DNA from 2 places in the Methylobacterium sp. 1973 genome. Region 1 is predicted to be linked to the other one. Evidence: riboswitches for the same ligand, from Rfam matches in the RefSeq annotation. Region 1 holds a riboswitch; the other holds the start of a gene.
The links. A riboswitch is a leader RNA that binds a small molecule or an ion and turns the genes downstream of it on or off. The one in region 1 is predicted to bind thiamine pyrophosphate.
Positions count from the first base shown of each region.

Region 2: linked by a shared signal. The riboswitch ahead of thiC (phosphomethylpyrimidine synthase ThiC) and the one ahead of thiO (glycine oxidase ThiO) in region 1 are both predicted to bind thiamine pyrophosphate.

Region 1 covers NZ_JBEPLA010000006.1:190,089-196,619, forward strand. The annotation lists gene rpoD (RNA polymerase sigma factor RpoD) at 1-332, shown strand, start outside; gene ABIC70_RS13950 (adenylate/guanylate cyclase domain-containing protein) at 409-1,668, shown strand; gene ABIC70_RS13955 (glycosyltransferase) at 1,772-2,893, opposite strand; gene ABIC70_RS13960 (TIGR02281 family clan AA aspartic protease) at 3,310-3,819, opposite strand; TPP riboswitch at 4,053-4,181, shown strand; gene thiO (glycine oxidase ThiO) at 4,246-5,469, shown strand; gene thiS (sulfur carrier protein ThiS) at 5,466-5,678, shown strand; gene ABIC70_RS13975 (thiazole synthase) at 5,681-6,484, shown strand; gene ABIC70_RS13980 (thiamine phosphate synthase) at 6,481-6,531, shown strand, end outside.
Region 2 covers NZ_JBEPLA010000010.1:156,030-162,560, forward strand. The annotation lists gene ABIC70_RS19685 (acyltransferase family protein) at 1-1,033, opposite strand, end outside; gene ABIC70_RS19690 (HNH endonuclease family protein) at 1,147-1,515, opposite strand; gene ABIC70_RS19695 (alpha/beta hydrolase) at 1,529-2,359, opposite strand; TPP riboswitch at 2,479-2,584, shown strand; gene thiC (phosphomethylpyrimidine synthase ThiC) at 2,656-4,542, shown strand; gene ABIC70_RS19705 (hypothetical protein) at 5,307-5,648, shown strand; tRNA gene ABIC70_RS19710 (tRNA-Gly) at 6,176-6,250, shown strand.

The sequences.
Region 1 (6,531 bases):
CGATCTCCCTCGAGACGCCCATCGGCGACGAGGAGGACAGCCACCTCGGCGACTTCATCGAGGACAAGAACGTCGTCCTGCCGATCGACGCGGCGATCCAGTCGAATCTGCGCGAGACCACGACCCGGGTGCTCGCCTCGCTCACGCCCCGCGAGGAGCGTGTGCTGCGCATGCGCTTCGGCATCGGGATGAACACCGATCACACCCTCGAGGAGGTCGGCCAGCAATTCTCGGTGACCCGCGAGCGCATCCGTCAGATCGAGGCCAAGGCACTGCGCAAGCTGAAGCACCCGTCGCGCAGCCGGAAGCTCAGGAGCTTCCTGGACAACTGAGCCCACGCCGCGGATTACGCGGCGCTTTCCCATCGACCGCGTTGCTTCGGCGCTGCGCGGCATCCACTCTGGCGCCATGCTCGAACGCCGCCCGCCACCGCCCGGATCCCCGACGGCCTTCGCGGACGGATCGGAGGCCGACGACGTACCCTTCGGCGCGCTCCAGCCCTCCGTCGGCATCCGCGACTGGCTGCTCGGCGAGGGGGCGCGGATGCCCAACGCCGAGGAGATGCTCACCGGGCTCGCAGAGCGTCTGATCGCCGTCGGCGTACCGGTGGACCGGGCATCGACGGCCATCGACACCCTGCATTCGGAATATGCCGGCGTTGGCCGGATCTGGACCCGGGACGGCGGCACCACCGTGCGGCTGTTCCCGCACGGCGCCCGCTCGACGGACGCCTATCTCAACAGCCCGTTCCATACGGTCCACGCCACCGGCGACTGGCTGATCCTCGACCTGTCCAAGACGCCGGACGACGCCTACGCGATCGTTCCGGACCTGAAGGCCGGCGGCTACACCCACTACGTGGTGGCGCCGTTGTTCTTCACGAACGGCACCCAGAACGGCATCACCTTCGCCACGCGGGCCCCTGAGGGGTTCCGGGACGACGACATCGCGATCCTGCGCTTCGTCATGCCGGCGCTGGCGGCCGTGATGGAGATGCGCGTCCTCAACAAGCAGCTCGACCACGTCCTGCGGCTCTATGTCGGCGACGAGCCGCACCGGGCGATCCTGGCCGGCGACATCCGCCGCGGACAGGTGACGCGGATCCGCTCGGCGATCCTGTTCGCCGATATGCGCGACTACACCCGGACCTCCGCCGACATGACGCCCGAGGAGGCCGTCGGCCTGCTCAACGTGTTCTTCGACTGCCTCGTGCCGCCGATCGAGCGGGAGGGCGGCGAGGTCCTGAAGTATCTTGGCGACGGTCTGCTGGCGATCTTCCGGGAGTCCGGTGACGACCTCGGCGGCGCGGCCAAGGGTGCGCTCACGGCGGCCCAGCACGCCCTGGCGGCCCTCGACGAAGCGAACGCCCTGCACCAGTTCCCGGTACCGGTGGCCGCGGGCATCGCACTCCACCACGGCGAGGCCGCCTACGGCAATGTCGGGTCCGGCTCCCGCCTCGACTTCACGGTGATCGGCCGCGACGTGAACCTCGCGAGCCGCATCGCGCAGCTGAATCGCACCCTCGGCGAGCCGCTGCTGATGTCCAAGCCCTTCGTGGACTTCCTCTGGGGGGATCCGATCCCGCTGGGCGAGCACCGGCTCAACGGGTTCGACGAGCCGATGGCGGTCTTCCGGCCAAAGTTCCTGCGCCCGCGCAAATCCAGCTGAGCCCCTCTCCGATCGCGTCCTCGATCGCCTCTCGGCGTCAGGAAGCCGTCCCACCCGTCCGCCGTGAACCCTGGCCCGCAGCCGATCCGTGCGCCGCTCGGACTCACCACTTCGGCGCGAACGGCAGAGTGTAGGGGTTGTGTCGGCAACCCCAGACCGGGTCGATCATCCTCGCCATCACCGCCCGGGCCAAGGCGCCGGCATGTATGGCCACCTCCTTCGGGACATGCCTCCGTTCGAGGATCTTCAGGCAGGCATGTCCGCACGCGCTGTACTGGCCGATATGGTACGCGTTGATGGCGAACTCTTCGAGTATGCCGTATTCGTAGACCCACGGATTCAGGGAAATCCCCTCGCTCGGAAGTTCGAGTGCCAGGCCCGCCTCCGCGTATCGATATCCGTCCGCGAACCGCTTCCTCAACCGGCAGAACCGACTGGCCCCGTGGCGCGCTTCCGCCCGCGCGGGGCGGACGGAGGTCGCGCGCTCGTAGAGCTGCAACACCCTGTCCTCCGGCTCATCGAGGCGCTCCGCGTTCACGGCGGCCATCAGCAGATTGTAATAGACCTCCTCGTCCCATCCGCCCAGCTCTGCTCGTTTCAGAAAGCATTCGAGAGCTTTCCTGTATTCTCCAGCAGCATTATACGTTGTCCCGAGGTACATCGTGTATCGGGCGATCATGTGGGGATCGGTCTCGACCGCCAACGCCTTCTTGAGAACGGCGATATCCCGCGCGTCCGCCGTGGTGTCGCGGTGACGGGCGCCGTCATCACCCCGGCGCATCGCGAGGGGAAGGACCGGTGTCTCGGAGACGCCGGGGCAGCTGAGAAATTCGTGCAGGACGCCCCGGTAGCGCCAGTTTTCCCGGCATCTGACCAACTGGGTGCGCCAGTATCGCGTCTGCTCGTCGATGATCTCGAACCGATAGCCGGGCGCATGCAACTTCGGCATCGTGAAGTCGGCCGGGATGACCAGCTCATCATCCGCATCGATGATCAGAGCGTACTGCGCGTGACGCCGCGCGAGTTTCAGGGCCTCGTTCCGATTGAAGGCAAAATCGACCCAGGGGCGCTCGACCAGGGCCCCCGGTATGTCCGCGAGCGCGGCACGGACAATATCCTGTGTTCCATCCGTCGATCCAGTGTCAACGATGATCCAATGATCGATGATCGGACGAACAGAGTCGATGCACCGACGGATCACGTGGGCTTCGTTCTTCACGATCATCGATAAGCAGATCGTGGATTCGCGATTCTTCATCCTGAAGCCGCCCCGTCATGCACTCACGCCTCGAACGCGCAGTCATCACGGCTACTAGCACCACATCAGCGCATTGACAAAACGACCGATTGCTCCATGACAATTCTGATTGATCGGCGTATTTGCAGCTTTATCGGGGTCAAACTCAGAAATATTCAAACAAAATACACTAAGATCTATAAATTAACCGAGAAAGATTGAATTATTCAACCGGTCGGGGACCATCCATCATCGGGCCGTCCGTGGCCTGCGCACCGAATATTTTCCGCACAGGATCGGCCGCGTGATCGACCTGGTCCCGCAGCCGATCCCGGGGAGACGGGCCGCGCCAGCCGCCGTTGGCGCACCGCGACCCCAGAGATCGGCATGGGCGTTCGGGCGTTTCAGCCCCTCAAAGTCATCGTGCTGCCGGAGACGCCGAAATCGCGCAGGCGTCTGAGGAATGACATGCCCAGCAGGCTGGTGGACAGGAGCCCGCGCGGGATCACGACCGCATCGACGTCTCGCACCGTGATCGATCCGATCTGCACGATCGCGATCCGGATCGGCGCCACGCGAACCGTCCCGTTCGCGGTGTTCCAGACGCGCGTGAAGTCGGACGCAGCGACTTGGATCCCGATCCGCGCGGCATCCTCCTCGGAGAACGCGCAGGCGCTCGCCCCGGTATCCACCATCATCGGCAGTGAACGGCCGTCCAGCAGAGCGTTGACGAAGAAGTGGCCGTTGCGGCCAGCCTGGAGGGCCACACCGGCGGCGGCACGGTCTGCGAGATCCGGCTCCGGCGGCGGTGCGACGGCGAGCGCGACCGGCGCCGCCCGCATGCCGTCGCGCACCTTCAGGACGGCCGTGACGCCGAGAAAGCCGAGCATGCAGATCAACAGGATTGTGCGCACGCAAATTCGCCCGTGACGTGGAGTGCCGGCGCCCGGAGGAGGTCCGGGATCCCGGCGATCAGATCCCAGACGCGTGAAGGGATGGTGCGCGCCGCCTATCGCGACCGCTGTCCGCGCGCCGATTCCGGTCCGCTTGGTGTCTGGACTGTCACCGCGACCCGCGGATTGTCACGGGAATGATGCAGGGGCGGCGGCGCGGGGTTGACCGACACAAGCCGTGACGCCACATCTGCGTCTGTTCCAGGGAGATCCCCGGCAAGGGGCTGAGAAACCGCTGGCACGTCCCTCAGGACGTGCGGCGCGGAAATCCTTCGAACCTGATCCGGCTCATACCGGCGTAGGGATTGGACCGCGGCCGCCCGAAAGGCAGGCCACAGCTTCTGGCAGAAGCGCACGGCCCGCTCCCCGCGACGGCAATCCGCGGAGATGCCTGTGCCCTTCGACCGACCTGCCTCACCGATCGGCCGCCGCCGCAATCCCGAGAGCGTCGTCGCGCCCGCCGTCCTGCCGGCGCGGACCGACGTCGCCGTCATCGGCGGCGGGCTGATCGGTCTGTCGATCGCGTGGCGGCTCGCGCGGGCCGGCCGCACGGTGACCGTGCTGGAGCGGGAGACGATCGGCGCGGGCGCGAGCCTCGCGGCCACCGGCATGCTGGCTCCGGCCGCCGAGCACGAGCCCGGCTCGGACCCGCTTCTGCCGCTCGCCCTGGACTCGCTCCGGCTCTGGCCCGGCTTCCGCGACGCCCTTGAGGCCGAGTCCGGCCGAACCATCGACTATCGGGCCGACGGCACCCTGGTGCTGGCGGTCGGCCGCGACGAGGTCGAACGCCTGCGCTTCCGCTACGACCTGCAGCGCCGCTCGGGACTCGACGCCACCTGGCTGCCGGGCAGCGAGGTGCGGCGCCTGGAGCCCGGCCTGCGCCCCTCCGTCACCGCCGGGATCCACTGCCCGCTGGACCATCAGGTCGATCCCCGTCTGGTCATGGAGGCCCTCAACGAGGCTTGTCGCCGGGCCGGCGTGATCCTGGTGGAGCGGACCGCCGTCACCACCCTCGACTGGTCGGGCGGCCGCGTGACCGGGATCCGCGCCGCCGACCGCGTCGTCGCCGCGGAGACCGTCATCCTGGCCTCCGGCGCATGGAGCGGGGAGGGCGGTCTGCTCCCCGACGCGCTCGCCCTTCCGGTCCGCCCGCTGAAGGGCCAGTCCCTGGCGCTGCGCACCACCGCCCGCACCGGCACCCTCGCGCGGATGGTCTGGACCGAGCAGGTCCACATGGCGCCGAAAAGCGACGGCCAGCTCATCGTCGGCGCGACCGTGGAGGATTGCGGCTTCCGGCCCGGCGTCACCGCGGGCGGGCTCTACGCGCTGCTGGAGGGCGCCCGCCGGGTGCTGCCCGGTATCGAGGAGATGGAAGTCGAGGCCGTCTGGAGCGGCTACCGCCCGACCTCGGACGACGACGCGCCGATCCTCGACACCATCGCACCGGGCCTCGTCGCCGCCACGGGGCATCACCGCAACGGCTACCTGCTCGCCCCGGTCACCGCCGAGGCGATCGCCGCGCTGGTGTTGCACGGCGCGCTGCCCGAGGTCGCCCGTCCCTTCACCCGCCTGCGCTTCGGCCAGCCGGACGCGCTGAGGGCCTCGGCATGAAGCTCGTCGTCAACGGTGAGCCGCGCGACTGCGCGGCCGAGACGGTGGACGCGCTGTTCCGCCTCGAGGCCGCGGAGAGCGGCATCGAGAGCCCGCAGGGCGTCGCCATCGCGCTGAACGGCCGGGTGCTGCGCCGCCGCGACTGGGAGGAAACCCGGATCGCGGAGGGCGACCGCGTCGAGATCGTTCGCGCCATGCAGGGAGGTTGAGCATGGATCAGACCCATACGCCGCTGCGTCCCGAAGGTGGGGATGACAGCCTGACCATCGCCGGCGTGAGCCTGTCGTCGCGACTGTTCATCGGCACCGCCGGCTATCCGACGCAGGCGATCATGCGCGACGCCGTCCAGGCGAGCGGCGCCGAGGTGGTCACCGCCTCGATCCGCAGGGTCTCGCTGCAGGGCCACGGCTCGGACACGGTCAAGATCCTGAAGGGCAAGCGCTTCCTGCCGAATACTGCCGGCTGCGAGACGGCCCGCGACGCGATCATGACCGCCGAACTCGCCCGTGAGGCGCTCGATACCAACTGGATCAAGGTCGAGGTGATCGGTGACCGGGAGACGCTCTACCCGGACGTGATGGAGCTGATCGAGGCCTGCCGCCATCTCGTCGATGACGGCTTCGTGGTGCTGCCCTACTGCAACGACGACCCGATCGTATGCCAGCGCCTGGAGGATATTGGCTGCGCCGCCGTGATGCCCATGGGCTCACTGATCGGGTCCGGGATGGGCATCGCCAACCCGGCCAATCTCGAACTGATCTGCCGCCGGGCGAAGGTGCCGGTCGTGGTCGATGCCGGGATCGGCACCGCCTCGGATGCGGTGATCGCCATGGAACTCGGCGCCGCCGCCTGCCTGATCAACACCGCGGTGGCCAAGGCCGACGATCCCGTGCGCATGGCCCGCGCCATGGGCCGGGCGGTGGAGGCCGGACGCGACGCGTATTGCGCCGGGCGCATTCCCCGCCGCGGCCGGGCCGAGCCATCGAGCCCGCAGCTCGGCCTCGTCGGCTCGTGAGGGCGCTGCCGTCGCCGCTGCTCGCGGTGACGGACCGGCACGGGCAT
Region 2 (6,531 bases), on a different contig from region 1:
ACCCCACGAGCCGGCACCAGCGCGGCCGCACGAACAGCAGATCGAGCGCCGTGCCGCGAACCAGCCGCTCCAGGACCAGCGGCAGCAGCACCGCCACGGTCATGACGATGAGGCTTGCAAGTCCGATATCGGCGATGGCTCCGGTGCGCACGAGGATCTCCCGGGTCGCCGCCATGGGTAGCGAAAAGGCAAGATAGATCACGATCGAGCGCTGCCCGCAGGTTCGGACCGCCTCGGCGATCGGGCCCCCGACGCGGCCGAGGAGCGACGCCGCCACCACGATCGCGAGCGCACCGGCGGCGCCGAGGGCGAGGCTCACCAGCGGCAGGCTGGCGAGGGTCGGGTGATTCGGAAGGCCCGACGGAGTCAGCGCGAGCCAACCTTCCACGAACGCCCATGCGGCGAGGCCGCACAGGGCGAGCCGGACCCGGTGCCGGGCCGCGTCCGCGAGGGCGAAGATGCGGCCGGCGAACAGATAGCCGGCGACGAAGAAGACATATCGGGCGCAGAACTCCTCGATGAGGGTCGACTCGCTGCGGATGTCGGCAATCTGCAGCACGGCGGCACCGGCGAGCAGCACGGCGTCGGGCACGCGGCGCAGAGCCTTGGTGACGACCGAGAACACCGCGAGCAGATAGATGAACCACAGCGTCGAGTAGGGTTCGATCAGGGCATGGGCGAGATGCGCCGCGAAGGCCGTGGGGCCGTCATCGCCGACGATCTTGCCGTATCTGGCGGCCGACTGGATCACGAGCCAGAGCAGGTAGAAATAGGCGAAATGGACCACCCGGCGGTCGGAGAACAGGCGCCAGTCGCGGTCGATCACCCGCCCCATGAACAGGCCGGACAGAAGGAAGAAGTCCGGAATCCGGAACGGCTTCGCGAAGGCCACGACCGGATGGAGGAAACCTTCCCCGCCCATGGCGTCGCCGGTGCCCGTGACGGAATGCATCATGACCACCAGGAGGATGCAGATCCCCTTGGCGATATCGACCCAGGCGAGCCGATCACCCGTATCCCCGACCCCGGCCATCGTCCCACCCTCGCGATCGGAGGGATCCTGGACCGGTTTGGGTTGACGGCGATGAACGCGATCGCCGCAACCTGCGGATGTGACGAACGGTCGGTAAACGCCGGCGGTCAGACCTAGCGCCGCGCCGACCGCCGCGCGCGGGTCATACGCGTCGCGGCGTGAAAATCGTCCGGCCGGCCGCGCACCCAGGCGAGGAAGCGGGCTATCTCCGGATCGGTCCGCAGGGCTTCGAGATCGGCCAGGCGCTTGGCGATCTCGGCCTCACTGTAGCGTGCATGGATCGCCGAGTGGCAGATCTGGTGCAGGCGGACGGTACCGCGATGGGTTCCGCCCTTGAGCTTCGGGGTGAGGTGATGGAGGCTGGAGCGAGCGCGATGCGGAATCGGGCGCTCACAGAGCGGGCAGACCGGCTCGGGCCGGCCCTGCGCACCCGGTGCGTCCGGATCCTCGGCGCTCCAGCGCTGCGAGCGCCGTCCGACCACGCGCCCCCCGCTCCTATCCTTGCTGATCGGCCGGCTGCGGGCAGGTCGGACCGACACGCTCTCTGAACATCGCCTCGGCCTCTCGGTCCCGCCCCCCCAGGATGGACGTGTGGTCGCCCGGGATCACGGCGATCCGCGCCCGCGGGCCGGCTGCTGCGGCGAGGCCTTGCGCCAACTTGAGCGGCACCACCGTGTCGTCACGTCCCTGCACGATCAGAACCGGCGCAGTTCCGCCACGGATGCGCGTGTCCGAGCGGTATGTGTCGCGCAGGAGCCAGATGGGGACTAGCGGGACATGCAGCCGCACGGTGTGGATCATCGAGTCGAACGGGGCCTCCAGGTAAAGCCCGATCGTCGGCACCCGTTCGGCGACTGCGACCGCAACGGCCGCCCCCAGCGAATGGCCGTGCAGCAGGATCGGCGCATCGGGCGCCTGTGCCCGCGCGGCGTTCACGGCCGCCAGGCCGTCGCGGATCAGGCCGTCTTCGCTGGGGCTGCCGGTCGAGCCGGGATAGCCGCGATAGGCCACGGTCAGCAGACCCCAGCCGCGCGCCCGCCACGGCTCCGCGGCGAAGCGCTCCGCGTGCGGTTCCGGGCGGGATCCATTGCCGTGGAAACTGACGATGACGCCGCAGCCCGGCCGCGGCGGCCGCCACAGTCCGTGCAGGGTCTCGCCATCCGAGGTCGCGACCGTGATCGTCGCGACCCCGGGCGGCACCGGCCAGGGTGTCGGCGCGCTGAAGGCGCCCGGATAGAGGAAGCGGCGCTGTCCGAGGGCGAGCGCGGCGCAGGCCAACCCGCAGAGCAGGAGCACGGCGAGCAGGAGGCCGGCGAGGAGACGCATGCGATGCGGGGGAGGCCGTGGGGTTGAGAAGCGGATGCGTTCGATCGAACGGTTTTCGGGATGTGTTTTCTAGGGCGCCCGGTCAGCATTGACAAAGCCGTCCGCGCGCCTGAGTCTGGAACCGTTCCGAGGGGAGCCCCGCAGGGGGCTGAGATTGGGCACGCTGCCCTGACCCTTGAACCTGATCCGGCTCATACCGGCGGAGGGACGGGAACCTGCGGTCGCATGTCGCGCGGCCCCATCTCATCTCGGCCATCGCGTGGACCGGACTGCTCCAGCACGAGGAGAGGCCCACGATGAACGCACCCGTTCTCCCCAAGGATGTGAAAGGCAGCCCGGAGACCGTGACCACGGGTCCGGTGACCGGATCGCGCAAGGCCTATGCGAGCCCGGCCGGACGGCCGGACATCCGCGTCCCCTACCGCGAGATCGTCCTCTCCGATCCGAAGGAGGAACCGGTGCGGGTCTACGACCCGTCGGGCCCCTACACCGAGACCGACGCGCGGATCGACCTCAATGCCGGCCTCCCCGGCGTGCGCGAGCCCTGGATCGCGGCTCGCGGCTACGCGGCCGTCGCCCCGCGGGCGGTGAAGCCCGAGGATAACGGCTTCGCGGGCGACAAGCTCGTGGCCCCCTGCCCCGCCGAGCGGACCATCCGCAAGGCGGCCCCGGGCCAGAGGGTGACCCAGTACGAGTTCGCCCGCGCGGGGATCATCACCGAGGAGATGATCTACGTCGCCCATCGCGAGAACGTCTGCCGCGAGAAGATGCTCGCGGGCGCCGAGGCCGCACTCGCCGACGGCCAGAGCTTCGGGGCCTCGGTCCCGCCCTTCATCACCCCCGAATTCGTGCGCGACGAGATCGCCCGCGGCCGGGCGATCATCCCGGCCAACATCAACCACACCGAGCTGGAGCCGATGGCGATCGGCCGGAACTTCTTGGTCAAGATCAACGCCAATATCGGCAACTCGGCCGTGACCTCCTCGGCCGCCGACGAGGTCGAGAAGCTCGTCTGGTCGATCCGCTGGGGCGCCGACACGGTCATGGACCTGTCCACCGGCCGCAACATCCACAACATCCGCTCGTGGATCATCCGGAATAGCCCGGTCCCGATCGGCACGGTGCCGATCTATCAGGCGCTGGAGAAGGTCGGCGGCGACCCGCTCAAGCTCGACTGGGAGGTCTTCAAGGACACGCTGATCGAGCAGGCCGAGCAGGGCATCGACTACTTCACCATCCATGCCGGGGTGCGTCTCGCCCACGTGCCGCTGACCGCCCGGCGCGTCACCGGCATCGTCTCCCGCGGTGGCTCGATCATGGCGCGCTGGTGCCTGGCCGGACACCGCGAATCGTTCCTCTACGAGCGGTTCGACGAGATCTGCGACATCATGCGGGCCTACGACGTGTCGTTCTCGCTGGGCGACGGCCTGCGCCCGGGCTCGATCGCCGACGCCAACGACGCCGCCCAGTTCGGCGAGCTGGAGACGCTGGGCGAGCTGACGAAGGTCGCCTGGGACAAGGGCTGCCAGGTGATGATCGAGGGCCCCGGCCACGTGCCGATGCACAAGATCAAGGTCAACATGGAGAAGCAGCTGAAGGAGTGCGGCGAGGCGCCGTTCTACACCCTCGGGCCGCTGACCACCGACATCGCCCCCGGCTACGACCATATCACCTCGGGCATCGGCGCCGCGATGATCGGCTGGTTCGGCACCGCGATGCTCTGCTACGTCACCCCGAAGGAGCATCTCGGCCTGCCCGACCGGGACGACGTGAAGACCGGCGTGATCACCTACAAGATCGCTGCCCACGCCGCCGACCTCGCCAAGGGCCACCCGGCCGCGCAGCTGCGCGACGACGCGCTCAGCCGCGCCCGGTTCGACTTCCGCTGGGAGGACCAGTTCAACCTGGGCCTCGATCCCGATACGGCCCGCCGCTACCACGACGAGACCCTGCCGAAGGACGCCCACAAGGTCGCGCATTTCTGCTCGATGTGCGGGCCGAAATTCTGCTCGATGAAGATCACCCAGGATCTGCGCGCCGAGGTGCTGGCGATGGAGGAAGCCGGCGAAGTCGTGGGCGCGTCGCCCGCGATGTCCAAGGCCGAGGCCGAAGCCGGCATGCGGGCCAAGTCGGAGGAGTTCCTGGCCGAGGGCGGCAAGCTCTACGTCGACGCCGCCGAGTGAGGCCAAGGCACGCCCGGTCCGATCCGGATGCGGGCGTGCCGCCGTTCCGCCCCGGCGTTCCACCGCACGGGGCCTCGATGTCGAGGACCGCTCCGGGTCGGGCGCCATTGGTACCGCGCATCGCCGCACGCATCTGATCCGCGGCGATGCCGACGGCCCGCGGGGTGCCCAGTTCGATGATCGGGGCGCAAATCCTTCTCTGATCCGCCTGGACAGAGCGGAGCGTTTCCAGTCGCAGGCGCTTCCTGTCAGGTGCCCCGTAGCCGCCCGACGCGGCCTTGCTGAGCAAGCGGGTATCCCGATCCTGAAAATGGGCACCGGATGCAGCACTTCGGCTGCGCATGCGATCACGATGATGCAGGCGCGTCCGACATCGACCGGTCCGCGCCCGAAGATGGCATTGAGCCGCGCAACGATCTTGCAGCGAGGCCTGCGGACAAACGGGTCACGCTTCCCCGATCGTCTCCAGTCTCCTGCACGGCGAGCGCGCGCATCGCGATGGCGAACATCGGAAAATATCTGCCCCGACCGCCCTCCGGACAACACGGAATGGCCCGGGGTACGGTCGCGGGTGAACGGATCAGATGCGCGACGAGCCGCCTCTCGGGGAGAAAGCCGCACGGATTTGTGTCGCAACGCTAACGGGATGTTCATCGCATCTCGGACCGCGAGCCACCATCCGGTGGATCGCCTGCTGCCGTTAACCGCTGGTTAGGCAGCCGCCCGTCTCAATCCTTCGATCACAGGATCGCAGGAGACCGGCCATGGAGATCCGTCCGCTGACACCCCCGACGTCGGGGCCGCAGGGCCTCGACGCCCTCGGCGCGACGGCCGCCGCCGCCGTGACGCAGGAGGCCCCCGTGCCCCAAAGCACATCCGCGCCCCTCGAACCCGCGGTGAAGCTCGACATCGGCGCAACCGGCGGTAAGGCGCGCTACATTCAGGACCCGGACACGAGCACGATCGTCTTCCAGGTGGTTGATCCCGCGTCCGGCAACGTGATCGATCAACTCCCCAGCGAAACCGCTCTGCGCAATCGCGCCTACGATTCCGCACGCGGCACGCAGGGGGCACAGACCACCGGCAGCCTCTCCCGCGTCGCCTGAACGCCGTCGGTCAGACGCGTAGCCAGCGGCCCGACGCAGCGGGCGGGGCCCGGGCTGAACCGCGCCAGGGACAGGAGAGCCACCAGAGCAAGCCGCCACGCGACGAGGAGGCTGTTCTCGACAGGCGGCGCCGGGGCCGGGATTCCGATCGACCGGCTTCGAGACGACGAGCTCACTGCCGTCCAGGGCACACAGAAATCGCGCTGATTCGCGCGCACGGCCATGCAGGGGTCGGATGCCGGGCCGCGAAATCGGGGATCCAGGTCAGCGCCTCCACCGGATCGCAAGGCGTATCCGAACCCATCGCGCCTTCGCCGGGCAGCACAAGGAAGATCGCCCTCGGAACCGTGATCCTTTTATGTGCCGCGGACAGTTCGCGTGAGATTTTTCGGGCCTCGGAGCCGCTCTGAGAGGTTCCCATGCGTTTGACGCCATCACCGTCGAACTGCTAGACGGTTGGCGCACATGAAGGCCTGGGACCGGACGGATCGACCGTCGTCAACGCCGGATCCGGACCAGTCATGTGGGCGGGCGTAGTTCAGTGGTAGAACGTCAGCTTCCCAAGCTGAATGTCGTCGGTTCGATCCCGATCGCCCGCTCCAAAGACTTTTTCACTTGTCCAAGGTATCAGGCAGCATCGTCGTTCGCTGCTCATCAGCCGGCGACTGTTCTCGTACGACGATTGGACAATAGACCCAGCCTCTCCAGTGCGGCATTTCGTCTGGGGTAGCTGCTAATGTTCGGCGGCTGCAAGGCACGTCCCGCGAAGGAATAACCATCGTCCGATGGGCCTGAGGGACCACCGGGCTCAAAGGAGCCGCGCGAGGGCCGTGGCTGATCGTCTGACCGGACGCGAGGCTGCAACAATCCCCTCCCCTCAACT